Regions from separate parts of the Paenibacillus sp. 2KB_20 genome, predicted to be linked through region 2. Evidence: riboswitches for the same ligand, from Rfam matches in the RefSeq annotation. Region 2 holds a riboswitch; each other region holds the start of a gene.
The links. Region 2 has a riboswitch for cyclic di-AMP ahead of AB4124_RS32555 (G5 domain-containing protein). Riboswitches for the same ligand answer to the same signal wherever they lie in the genome.
Positions count from the first base shown of each region.

Region 1: it holds a riboswitch for cyclic di-AMP, as region 2 does, so the genes downstream of both, AB4124_RS32810 (C40 family peptidase) here and AB4124_RS32555 (G5 domain-containing protein) in region 2, are expected to answer to the same signal.
Region 3: it holds a riboswitch for cyclic di-AMP, as region 2 does, so the genes downstream of both, AB4124_RS13020 (APC family permease) here and AB4124_RS32555 (G5 domain-containing protein) in region 2, are expected to answer to the same signal.

Region 1 covers NZ_JBFRHH010000024.1:35,457-39,721, reverse strand. Annotated here, with positions in the region: gene AB4124_RS32820 (GNAT family N-acetyltransferase) at 1-154, opposite strand, end outside; gene AB4124_RS32815 (C40 family peptidase) at 293-766, opposite strand; gene AB4124_RS32810 (C40 family peptidase) at 1,204-1,677, opposite strand; cyclic di-AMP (ydaO/yuaA leader) riboswitch at 1,682-1,822, opposite strand; gene AB4124_RS32805 (hypothetical protein) at 2,172-2,999, opposite strand; gene AB4124_RS32800 (M1 family metallopeptidase) at 3,011-4,265, opposite strand, start outside.
Region 2 covers NZ_JBFRHH010000023.1:47,247-51,511, reverse strand. Annotated here, with positions in the region: gene AB4124_RS32560 (TatD family hydrolase) at 58-822, shown strand; cyclic di-AMP (ydaO/yuaA leader) riboswitch at 1,028-1,242, shown strand; gene AB4124_RS32555 (G5 domain-containing protein) at 1,514-2,701, shown strand; gene rnmV (ribonuclease M5) at 2,888-3,439, shown strand; gene rsmA (16S rRNA (adenine(1518)-N(6)/adenine(1519)-N(6))-dimethyltransferase RsmA) at 3,436-4,265, shown strand, end outside.
Region 3 covers NZ_JBFRHH010000004.1:185,158-189,422, reverse strand. Annotated here, with positions in the region: gene AB4124_RS13020 (APC family permease) at 55-1,881, opposite strand; cyclic di-AMP (ydaO/yuaA leader) riboswitch at 2,044-2,239, opposite strand; gene AB4124_RS13015 (molybdopterin-containing oxidoreductase family protein) at 2,722-4,265, shown strand, end outside.

The sequences.
Region 1 (4,265 bases), on a different contig from region 2:
CGGGATCGCCAAACTCGACCTCAAGTCCTTTCATCTGCTCCCAGGGAAGAAAGCCATAGATATTATAGGGAGGAGGATAGGTCCAGGCGCATATTTCCTTTGCGTGCTCTTCACGCATGACTACGGTGTGAAATGAAATCGGTGTTGCATCCATTGGTGAAGTCCTCCTATCATATATATGAATGATAACCCTTTTCCGAACATCCAAGTCGCATCAAAAAGCCCGTCAAAGAGAGGTAAGGGCTCCTTTAACGGGCAAGCGGTATGTATAGGGATGATTAGCCTCTAAAGCTTAGGATGATTCACCAGCCGACTCTTCATACGTATCATCGCTCATGATACGCTTTGCACCCACGTATCGCTGATCATAGTACTCCTCTGCAAGGCGGTTGATAACCACGCCGCGGTTGGTCGAGGCATGGGCAAATTTGTCATCGCCGACATAAATGCCGACGTGGGAGATGCCCTGGCCCGATGTGTTGAAGAACACCAAATCGCCAGCGCGCAGATCCTTACGGGACACGCTTGTCCCCATGTCGAATTGAGAGCCGGATTGATGCGGGAGCTTCAAACCGAGTTTGGCATATACATACATGGTGAAGCCGGAACAGTCAAATCCGCTCGTGGTCGTACCGCCGTAGCTGTATCGTGTACCTAGCACCTTATCGATTTCCTGATCCAGCGCACTATCAGCAAACACGTTGCCAACGCCCAAAGTGAATAGCAGTGTGATACTAAGGGCTGCTGTTGATAATGTTTTCTTCAGCATGGAAAGCTCCTTTTCGCTGCCGCGAGGCATAGCAATCTATGTATTAAAGCACTTACATTAATGACAAAGTTGTTACTGCGTCCATTCTATCAGACAGTAAGCGGGATTGGCAATTATTTCTTGATGGATTTTGCTATTTTTCAATCGCATTAGCTGTCGAAGCGTCAGATAAAATCAATATTTTTCCAAAACGGTGTTTAATGAAGAGAGAGAAGGGTATATAAAGAATAAGAGGATATTGAGGATGGAATAACCAAACGAAGTCATTTCAATATCTGCATTCATTTTTTTTTGAAAAGTGGAAACTTTTTCGTTGTCTTAAACGTTATAAAGGTATACACACAATCAACAAAAGAAAAAAGCCGCTGGATGAGATCGGCACAATCTCATAAACCCAGGGCTTCTTATAAGAGTAAATCAATAAAGTTCCAACATTAATTGTAGTTCACAGCTACAGATTTGTACGTATTCTGACTCATAATTCTCTTAGCGCCTACATATCGGTTGGCGTAATAGCTCTGGCTTAGCGGACTGATCATGACACCACGCGAAGATGAGGAATGAGCAAATTTGCCGCTCCCAACATAAATACCCACATGAGAGATACCTCTACCGGATGTGTTGAAGAACACGAGATCGCCAGCTTTCAGGTTGCTCTTGGATACTGCCGTTCCTACTTTGTATTGAGCTGCAGACGTTCGCGGCAGGCTAAGGCCAAGCTTCTTGTAAACATAGCTGGTGAATCCGGAGCAGTCAAAACCATTCGTTGTGGTTCCACCCGTTTTATAAGAGACACCAATGGCTGGTTTGATTGCTGTATTTAATTTGGAATCGGCGAAAGCGCTTCCGGTCCCTAATGTGAGTGCGAGTGCGAGGCCGAGAGAAACAGCCGTTAACTTCTTTTTCAAAACAAAAAGCTCCTTCCATTGCCTGCGAGGTTAGCTTAAGGGTTCGGTTGAAAGGTCCCCTATGATCCCTCTCTTGCGAGATCAATTCACCCAAAACGGATCCCCCGCTTCCCATATCGTTATGGGAATTCGGCTCCTTAAAATGTTGATGAACCCATTCATTGACGTCTGACGTTCCAACATAGTTAACGAATTTACATCGTTCCAACAAAAAAGTTACAGTAAAGATGACAAAGTTGTTACTAACATATTCGTTATTTTAGCAGAGTATTAACAATTTGGCAAACGAGGAAAGATCATTTTTAAACAAAAAAACCTGTCCCCATCTTGGGGAAACAGGTTTTTTTGTAATTTGGCGCTCAGAAATTTGTAATATAGAGGATAAATGAATGCTTATTCTTTGTAAAATCAAGCTCGAGATAAAAACGTGTCACTTCGGATTACAGCTTATTCGCGAGCATGATTCACCATTTCAGGGTAACGAATTGTAACGATTAGGAATGCTGTGAGGAGGAATCTCTCCACAAATGATATTGGGTGGAAATTACCCAAATTTGGAATAGTCCATTCAGGAAATAAGAGGCCTGCTGAATAATTAAGCCGATCAACCCGGCCCAGAAGAGCGAAGCCGAGCTCAGGAGCAACAGAATGACACAGGCTGATCCGCCGATGGTGATGGACAACAGCACTGCCGTGCCCAAGCGGCGGAAGAGTGCCAGAATAGAGCTGATCATACCGAACCCCCCAGTGCGCCCGAATTGCATATAGAGCAATAACAGGCGGATCAGATAGGCGTACAAGAACCACCCAGCTGCATAGGGCAGTGCATGAAGCAGCAGAACAGGCTCTTGAATCCCATTCAGCAGAATCGGAAGGATTTTGGGCAGAATCCAGTAACCGGGCGCAAAGGTGAGAATGAGCTCTATCAGATAGAATAGCGTTACGGGTTTCCACAGTTTCCGCATGCCAATGAAGAAGAATAAACCGCGCTCGCCCTTAGCTTCCTGGTGAAGGTTGTAGAAGATGCCGGCCCGAATGAGCGGGGTGAAGATCATCCTGATCAAGAGCAAACCGGCCAGAAGCCATGCGTAGGTGTGGACCGTGCTGCTCAGGGATAGGCTCATCTCGCCCTCGTAGAAGAATAAAAGACGGCTGAGCTCGTTAGGGGCAGAATCCGGATATCGCATAAGAAGGGGAACGACTGCCGATTTTACGAGTCGGTACAGGCAGTATCCCCACAGCAAACGGTATAAGAAGAGCAGAATCGAGACGTATAGCTGGTCTTTAACACTGATCCACCCTTGGCCTGCGTAACTTTTCATGTGCTCCCCCCTCACCATGACAGGCTGCCGAACAGCGTCTCCACAAGCTTGGTAATACTGAGATTCCAGCGTGTAACCACCTTCGGATCCATTCCTGCCTTCATATAGTTATTGATGTGTTTATTCTCTAGGACGATGGAATATTTCGGATCAACCATGGCCCAGGCGAGCGGAGTGCTGTACTCCAGGGTGTAAGTAACTTTTCGGTCCTTGCCGCTCCAAGTTCGCTCCACCGTTTTGCCGTCCTCAAAGGCGAACACGATTGGCACATCGGTTATATCCCCGTCCTTGCTCGTTATCTTGACCGTAGATTCATACCGAGGATGTTCCGCCGTGCCTTTATTTTTGGTTTTGATCACGTCGATGGCAACGTCCGCCATCTGGCTTCCATATACATATTGGTCAAAATACGGCTGCCAGGACGTTTTGCTTACTTGCTCTACAACTTTCTGGAAGTCGGACGTGGTCGGGTGCTTGAAGCGGTATTTCTGGGCGTACGTATGAAGAATCTTCTCCATCATCCGCGGACCGACCTGCCGTTCGATGCCTTGCAGCACCAGCTTGCCCCTCGTGTAAACATTCAGTGCGTAGTTTTCGTGCGAGCTGTATTTCCAGGATTCCATCTTCAGCGGTGCAGGGGAAGTGATGGATGCTCCCTGAGCCGCCGTATTGGAGGTAATCCCGTATTCTTTTTCCATCACTCGTTCTTCTGCATAGGTTGCGAAGGCTTCGTCCAGCCACGCTTCCTCAAATTCGTTACTTGCGATCATTCCGTAAAAATATTGATGGGCAATTTCATGAATGACGGTCCGCTCCAGCTCATACCCCGGCGAATCGTTTTTGGCCCCGAAGGCCGTGACCAGCGTCGGGTATTCCATGCCGCCTGCACCGTTGCCCGATTCTGGCGGAACGACGATGGACAACGTGGAATACGGATAGGTTCCGTACCATTTTCCAAACGAAGCGAGTGCCGACTTGGCGGCATCAAAGTAACGCTCCTTTAAGTCTTTATGGGCTGGATCGAGATACAGCTTGATGCGGACGCCCGGTACGCCTGGTGCGGAGAATGCTTCTTCTGCCGTGACAAAGTTCGGCGATGCCGACCAGGCAAAATCATGCACATCATCCGCATAGAACTGATAAATTTTTTCCCCGTTAATTTTTTGGGCAGGCTTGGTAGGGAATCCAGTCGCAGCAACAATGTAATTTTCGGGTACTCTGATGCGAACGCTGTAAATGCCGAAGTTAGAATAGAATTCGGAGTTG
Region 2 (4,265 bases):
ACCCAGCTAATGGAAGATATACGACACAGAAACGACAGGAAGGAGAGTGTGGATCTTATGTTGTTCGACACGCACACTCATATGGACGCTCCCCAATTCGACGAAGACCGGGAGGAAGCAATTCAGAGGGCGCTTGAAGCCGGCGTGACCCGGATGATCAATATCGGATTTAACCGGGAGACGATCCCGACTACGATGAAGCTGGCAGAGACTTATGATTTTATATATGCGGCAGTGGGCTGGCATCCTGTAGATGCGATTACCATGGAGGATCAGGACCTGGATTGGATCGCCTCTTTATGCAGTCATGAGAAAGTGGTGGCTATTGGAGAGATCGGCCTGGACTATCATTGGGATACGTCTCCAAAAGAAGTGCAGCACCGAGTGCTTCGGCGTCAGATCGGACTTGCCCGGGAACTGAACATGCCGATTGTCATTCATAATCGGGATGCGCATGAAGATATTATCAAAATTTTACGGGAGGAAAAGGCCTCCGAAGTGGGCGGTGTCATGCATTCCTTCTCCGGAAGCTGGGAAACCGCCAAAATATGTCTCGATATGGGATTCCATATTTCATTTGGCGGGCCGATTACCTTCAAGAATGCAAAGCAGCCCAAAGAGGTATTGGCGCAGGTTCCGCTGGATCGATTATTGATCGAAACGGACTCCCCTTACCTGACGCCTCATCCCTTCCGTGGGAAACGAAATGAGACCGCTTATGTGAAATTGGTGGCGGAGACCGCAGCCGAGATTAGAGGGTTGTCTTATGAGGAATTGGCCCAAATTACCACCAAAAATGCACTGGAACGATTTGGTATTTAACGAAAAAGAGAGCAAAAGCGATGAAAAAGAGAGCAATCGCGATTAATTAAAGTTTTTTAATCAGAAAAGGCGTCAATATTACAATAATTTAACCTTTTACATGAGAAAATGTGGTTGAATGTTGCTTTACAACCTGCATGTAAACAGGATATCATCTTTTCAGTGATAAGAAGCTGCGATGTGCAGATCGTAGCCGAATATTTCATGAACCGTCTCGCTTAATCTCCGGAATTCTGGAGAACGGGGGAACCGATACCGCCGTGCATACTGGTCTGAATGCACGCAGCTGTATTTGATTTCTTTTTCGGGTCTTTGGGGTGAATTTGAAGGATCTCGCCATGAGCGGGTATCCGGATCTAGGGCGTCTCTCTTACGTCCGAACCCGACAGCTAACTCCGTAAGCGAAATAAGAGGGGAAATCTCGTGCATACCATTTCCATGATTCTAATCATCAGGAAGCCACGTTAGAGCCTCTAGTACTCTTTCATTGGCTTTCTTTTATTTTTGAATAATGGAGAAGGGATCATCATACTCTTGGTAAACAAGGGGTGGTGGTAGATGGACGAAATGACGGGAATTGACGCAGGGTGTAGATAGATAGCAGGGCGCCTTGTGAGAAAAATTGCTATAGTCACGTCAAATGCATTCATGCGTTTACCTAGACGGCGGGACTATGAAGGAGGATGGAATAGTGGGCATTTTTCAACCTGAAGAAACCCATGAATCACAATCATCCAGCATGTCTTACGCATTGAGATGGAAGCATGACAATTTGCGTCAACTGATGTTGCTCGGTGCCATGGGTGCCGTTACGGTATCACTTCTCATATCGTTGGTCGTACATGATCAGGCAGGCAAGGAGGTTCAGCTTGTCGTCGATGGTCGTGTCACCACAGTAGAAACACGTGGATCATTGCTGCAGGAATTGCTGGATGAGCAAGCGATCACGTTGAGTCCTCAGGATCAGATTTCGATGCCTTTAAACGGCGCGATCCAGGATGGAGATCGGATCATCATTGAACGGGCAATTCCAGTTAAAGTTACAGTAGGCAGCACAACTAAAACCATATTTACATCCCAGGATACGGTTGATCATGTACTTAAAGAGGCTGGTATTACGATCCAGGGTGAAGATATAGTACAACCGGCACAGAACACGAAGCTGACCAGCAATATGAATATCCATGTCGTCCGCGTCACGAAACAAAAAGTTAAGGAGACGGAAGACCGGGAATTCCGTGTGATCAAAACAGCCGACCCATCGCTTGAAAGAGGGGATAACCGCGTGATTCAGCGGGGCGAGTCCGGTCTCATGGTGAACCATTATGAGAAGGTCTACCACAATGGCAAGCTGGTTTCGAAGACGAAGGTCTCCCAAAAAGTCGAGCGCAGAACGAAGGATAAAATTATTGCCGTAGGCACGAAAAAGGTGAAGAAGCCCGTCATTGTTCAGGCGGCCGCCACCGATGTGAAAGCCACACCGGCCAAATTGTCCGGCACGAAGAAAGTAACAACCGCCAAGGCTGTTGAGAACAACGTGGTTTCTCGGGCAGGCGTTGATTTTAAATACAACAAGGTATTGAACAATGTGTCGATGACGGCGTATTCTTCTGAGCAACAAGGAATCGGTACACGCACTGCATCCGGCACACGCGTTACAGAAGGGCGCACCATCGCCGTTGACCCTAATATCATCCCGATCGGATGGTGGGTCTATATCGAAGGCATTGGCTTCCGTCGTGCAGAAGATACGGGCGGCGCCATCAAAGGCAACAAAATCGATGTTTATTATGATTCACTCAAATCGGCCACGAGTTTCGGCCGGAAGAGCGGCCGCACCGTTTATGTGATCGGTCCGGTTAAACCTGAATTGAACTAGACGCATGAATTCCAATTTACAATGCCATTCTAATGCTATACTATTTAGCTTATAATATATAATGATGAAGAAGAGGGAGTATTTCCTCTTCTTTTGTTTTGTTAAGAACGGAGTATACAGAGCTAAGATGGTTGAATCTAAAGTTGTACAAGCGTGGCTTTGCTTGGGAAGGAAGAGAACAAACGCATGATTAAAGAAGTGATTGTTGTGGAAGGCAGAGACGATACCGTTGCCATTAAACGGGCCGTAGAAGCGGATACGATCGAAACGGGCGGATCAGCGATCAACAAGCAAATCCTGAAACGCATAGCGCTTGCTCAGGAGCGCAGAGGCGTCATTATATTTACGGATCCTGACCATGCAGGGGAGCGGATCCGCAAAATCGTGGATCAGGGCGTACCCGGCTGTAAGCATGCCTTTATCCCGGAGGCGGATGCTACCCGCAAAGGGGATATCGGCGTGGAGAATGCCTCGCCAGAGGCGATACGGCGTGCGCTGGAGCGGGTCCATACCTCCTTCGAGGGTGGAGAGAGCCTGATTAGTCTGGAGGACATGCTGGAGGCCGGATTATCGGCTCATCCGGAAGCGGCAGCAAGGCGTATGACGATGGGTAATCTGCTGGGGATCGGTTATTGCAATAGCAAGCAGTTCCATAAACGACTGGCCATGTTTCAAATATCACGTGAAGAATTTCTGGCCGCACTTGCACAGTTGGAAGAAGGGGGCGTAAGCCAATGAATCGGATCGAGGATATATCAACACCAAGACGGACGAAGGAGATCATCTCACGGCATGGATTCTCTTTCAAGAAGAGTCTGGGTCAAAACTTTCTTATTGATCAGAATATTCTGTATAAAATTGTGGAAGCTGCAGGACTGGATGAGGATAAGGGAGCCCTTGAGATCGGCCCTGGTATCGGTGCATTAACGGAGAAGCTGGCGCAGACGGCAGGGACCGTCACCGCGGTCGAAATTGATCAGCGCCTGATTCCCATCCTGAGGGAGGTCCTGGAGCCCTATGAGAATGTGAAGGTGCACCATGGAGATGTACTGAAGGTGGATCTTCATGAGCTGTTCCGTCAGGATTTTGCGGGCGTATCGAAGGTAAGTGTGGTTGCGAATCTGCCGTATTATGTGACGACACCGATTCTCATGAAACTGCTGGAGGAAAAGCTGCCGCTGGAAAATATCGTGGTGATGATTCAGAAAGAAGTGGCAGAGCGGATGGCAGCGGCACCGGGAAGTAAGGATTATGGCAGCCTTAGCATTGCCGTTCAATATTACAGTGAGCCTAAACTGGTCTGTATTGTGCCGCATACGGTGTTTATTCCGCAGCCGAATGTCGCTTCGGCCGTGATTCGCCTGGCGGTCCGGGAACAGCCTCCTGTTAGTGTAGAAGACGAAGGATTCTTCTTCGAGGTGGTTCAGGCTTCTTTCGCACAGCGGAGGAAGACGATTGCCAACAATCTGAAGAGCCGGTTCTTTCCGGGAGAAGGCCGTGAACGGCTGGAGCAGCTGCTGCAGGAAGCGGGCATTGAGCCCTCACGGCGCGGTGAGACCCTTAG
Region 3 (4,265 bases), on a different contig from region 2:
TTAACGTTGTTGGCGGAGTGGATTCCTTGTATAAGTCGCAGCGGAACAAGCCCGCTATTTTTTAAAATGGTAAGGTACTGTGGTGATAATCACATCTCTCCGATACAGTAAATGTGCGCGAATGAGCAAGCTGGACTGATTGTGCAGGAAGTTATGCCAGCCCTTCTTGGGGATGAACTGCGGTATGACAACGGTAACCTGATAGTGGGATTCGCTTGCCTTCCGCTGCACGGTATCGATGAATTTGGTCAGCGGCTGAATGATGCTCCGATAAGGCGAGTGCAGCGTCACCAGCCGGATGTCCGGCTGCCACTTCTTCCATTTTTCCTGGAAGGCCGCCTCGTCCTCCCGCTCGAACGGCACGTACACCGCGATAATTTGTCCTGCTCCCAGTGATTTGGCATAATTCAGCGAGTTCTCCACTACATGCGTGATTCCCGCCACAGGCAGAATAATAACATTTCCCTCAATCGGCTTAACCGGCTCACAGGTCGTAATTCGCAGCTGGTCTGCTACGGCCTCATAATGTTTGTGGATTCGTGTGAAGATCCAAATGATCAGCGGCAGGAAAATCAAGACGGTCCACACTTGGGCGAATTTCGTGAAAAAGAAGATCATCGTCACGATAAAGCTAATGCATGCGCCGGTGGTATTAATGATCAGCTTGACGATCCATCCTTCAGGCTTTTCGCGAATCCACTTCACCATCATCCCTGTTTGGGAGAGGGTAAAAGGGATAAACACGCCGACGGCATACAGAGGAATCAGATGCTCGGTTTTGCCTTCGAAAGCCAGCAGCAACAGAATGGAGAAGAACCCAAGTATGATAATCCCGTTTGAATATCCCAGACGGTCCCCCCGGACGGTGAACATTCGGGGAATAAATTTATCCTTCGCCAGATTAACGGCAAGCAGCGGGAAGGCGGAATATCCCGTGTTGGCGGCCAGGATCAGAATGAGAGCTGTTGTTCCTTGGATAAAGTAATAAAAAACGTTTCGTCCAAAGGTATGCTCGGCAATCTGGGAAACGACAGTGACTTGCTCGCTGGGGCTAACCCCATAGTAATAGGCCAGGAATACGATGCCCGAAAATAACATTGCCAGCAAGGATCCCATCGCGACCAAGGTTTTGGCCGCATTATTCGGAGCGGGATCCTTGAAATTCGGGATGGCGTTAGAAATGGCTTCAACGCCGGTCAGGGCAGAGCTGCCCGAGGCAAATGCCCGCAGGAGCAGGAACAAGCTGAGACCGGCGACAGGCGTGCCGATCGGCGTGTGAAGCTCTGGTGATGCATGGCCTGTAGCTATGTTGAATATTCCGACGCCAATCAGGATAAACAGCGCCAGTACAAACAAGTAAACCGGATAAGCCAGTATGGTGGCCGACTCCGTAACCCCTCTTAAATTGAGTACGGTCAAACATAGAACGAACACGATGGAGATGGGCAGATTGTAGGCATGCAGTTCCGGAAAAGCCGACGTGATCGCGTCCGTCCCCGCCGATACGCTGACCGCAACCGTCAGGATGTAGTCGACCAGCAGGGAGCCGCCAGCGACCAATCCTGGATACATGCCTAAATTCCGTTTGGAAACCACGTAGGCTCCCCCGCCATGCGGATATGAGAAAATAATTTGTCTATATGATAGGATAAGTGCCAGCAATAAGACCAGGACCCCGACGGCAATCGGTATGGAATACCAATAGGCAGCCGCGCCAACGGTCATCAAGACGATCAGAATTTGTTCAGGTCCATAGGCCACGGACGACAAGGCGTCGGATGAAAGGATGGCCAGCGCTTTGGTTTTGTTCAGCTTTTGCTCGCCCAATTCCGTTGATTTAAGGGGTCTTCCGATGAGGAATCGTTTGATAGAAGATAACATGTTTTTCACCGCCGATTAAGAATAGGTACATGATGGGAACTGCTTGAAGTGAGTTCAATCGGTGTGCCTCATGTGCTGGACATATGGGCTATCTCCATTCCAATATTGATTTTTGGCAAACAAAAAACACAGGTTAGAACCCTGTGTTTGATCACAAGTTCACAACCCTCTCCATCAACGCTGACGAGGTTAGCTGTCGGATTCGGGCGGTGAGAGTCGCCCTACCTGATAATAGTCGCGGCGTAAGTACGCGCTGCATCAGGATTCACCCCATAGTATGGTTGACAGATCCTATAGGTATCCATCCATACGTGTGGTTCCCCCGCTTTCCAAATTGGAAATTAAGCGAATGTCATGTGAATATGAAGAATGATTTCGAAGCTGAATAGTATATTACGCCTGCTCAAATCTTTTGTAAAACACCCTCCAACGAAAAATTAAGCAGAATTATTTATAAAAAATGACAGATAAGCGCTTACATAAATGTGTGGCTTTGACAGGCTTTGTTTTTTGCATGTTTGCTACAGAAAGCATGATTTTCTATGATGCGTAAGGGCAAGTAGCTCAGATGTGATGCGATAGACGCTGGATACAAACAAATTCGCCATGCCGGTCTCGGGGGAGGAGACATGGGCATGGCGAATTTTTTGGGAGTGGTCCATGATTTGGCAAGGAAGAGAAAGGGTCTGGGTTCCTCTTCGTTGCTCTTGATAGGAATATACCCGGAAGGAAGTAGAGTGAAACACCCGCTCAGAAAAAAATGTAAGACTTTACTGGAGCCCTGATTTTCTTTTAAGATAAGGGGATATGATTCAGCGTGTACAAGGGGGAATGGACGAAATGACTCAAGCGATGATTCATCAGGAGAATGGTGTGTTTCCGGCGGTATGTCCGTTGGATTGTCCCGATACTTGCGGTTTGCTGCTGCATAAAGAGAATGGAAAAATCGTGAAGGTTACCGGCAATCCGGATCATCCGATGACGCAGGGAGCCATCTGTAATAAAGTCCGCAATATGGCACATCGGGTGTATCATCCCGAGCGCGTGCTTTATCCGCTGCGGAGGTTAGGGCCCAAGGGTGAGGGGGCTTTCGAGCGGATCAGCTGGGATGAAGCGATTCAGGAGATTACCGGGCGCTACAAGAAGCTGATCAAGGAATATGGCTCAGAGAGCATTCTACCATACAGCTTTTACGGCAATATGGGGATATTGAGCGTGGACGGTATGGATCGGAGATTCTTCAACAGGCTGGGCGCCAGCCGCCTGAAGCAGTCGATCTGTAATTCCGCAGGCACTGCGGGCTGGAAATCCGTGATGGGGTTTAATGGAGGCACCGTCCCGGAGGAGACCGTTCATGCCGATGTCATCATTGTCTGGGGCGGTAATATCGTCAGCACCAATATGCACCAAGTAGTGCTGGCAGAGAAAGCACGCAAGGCCGGTGCCAAGGTCATTGTGATTGATGTTCATAAGAACCAGACCGGGCAATGGTCGGATTGGTTCATTCCGCTGTTTCCGGGCACGGATGCGGCACTGGCGGTCGGCCTCATGCACATCATGTTCCGAGATGGCATGGTGAATGAGGAATTCCTCCGGCAGTATACGCTCGGGCATGAAGCCTTGCGTGAGCATGTCAAAGACTATACGCCGGAGCATGTATCCTCCATTACCGGCATTCCGGTAGAGGATATCGAGAAGCTGGCCGAGCTGTATGGCCGGGCCGGTACTTCTTATATTCATATTGGTAACGGTCTTCAGCATCACGACAATGGCGGCTTGACGGTGCGCAGCATCGCGGCGCTTCCGGCCTTGACCGGACAATGGCTGAAGCGGGGCGGAGGGGCTGCCAAGTCGAATGGTGGCTACAACAGCATGGACAGCGATGCACTGGAGCGTCCGGATCTCCGGCCGAATCCGGATGCCAGGACCATTAACATGAACCGGATCGGCGAGGCGCTTGCCATGACCGAACAGCCGATTAAGTCGGTCTTTGTCTATTGCAGCAACCCGCTGGTTGTCGCTCCTGACACCGGGCGGGTGCGCGAAGGGTTTGCAAGGGAGGATCTGTTTACCGTCGTACACGATTTGTTCATGACGGATACAGCCAAGTATGCGGACATCGTGCTTCCGGCAACCTCCTCATTTGAGAATACGGACCTGTTCGCATCCTACTGGCATCAGTATATCCAACTGCAGGAGCCGGTCATTCCGGCGCTCGGGGAGAGCAAGAGCAACGTGGAGCTGTTCTCCTTGCTGGGCCGGGCCATGGGGTTCACCGACCCGGCCTTCCATGAGACCGAAGAGGAGATGATGGCAAGAGCGCTCGACTTCCCGGACAACCCTTATCTGAACGGCGTCACGCTGGACAAGCTAAAGGAACACCG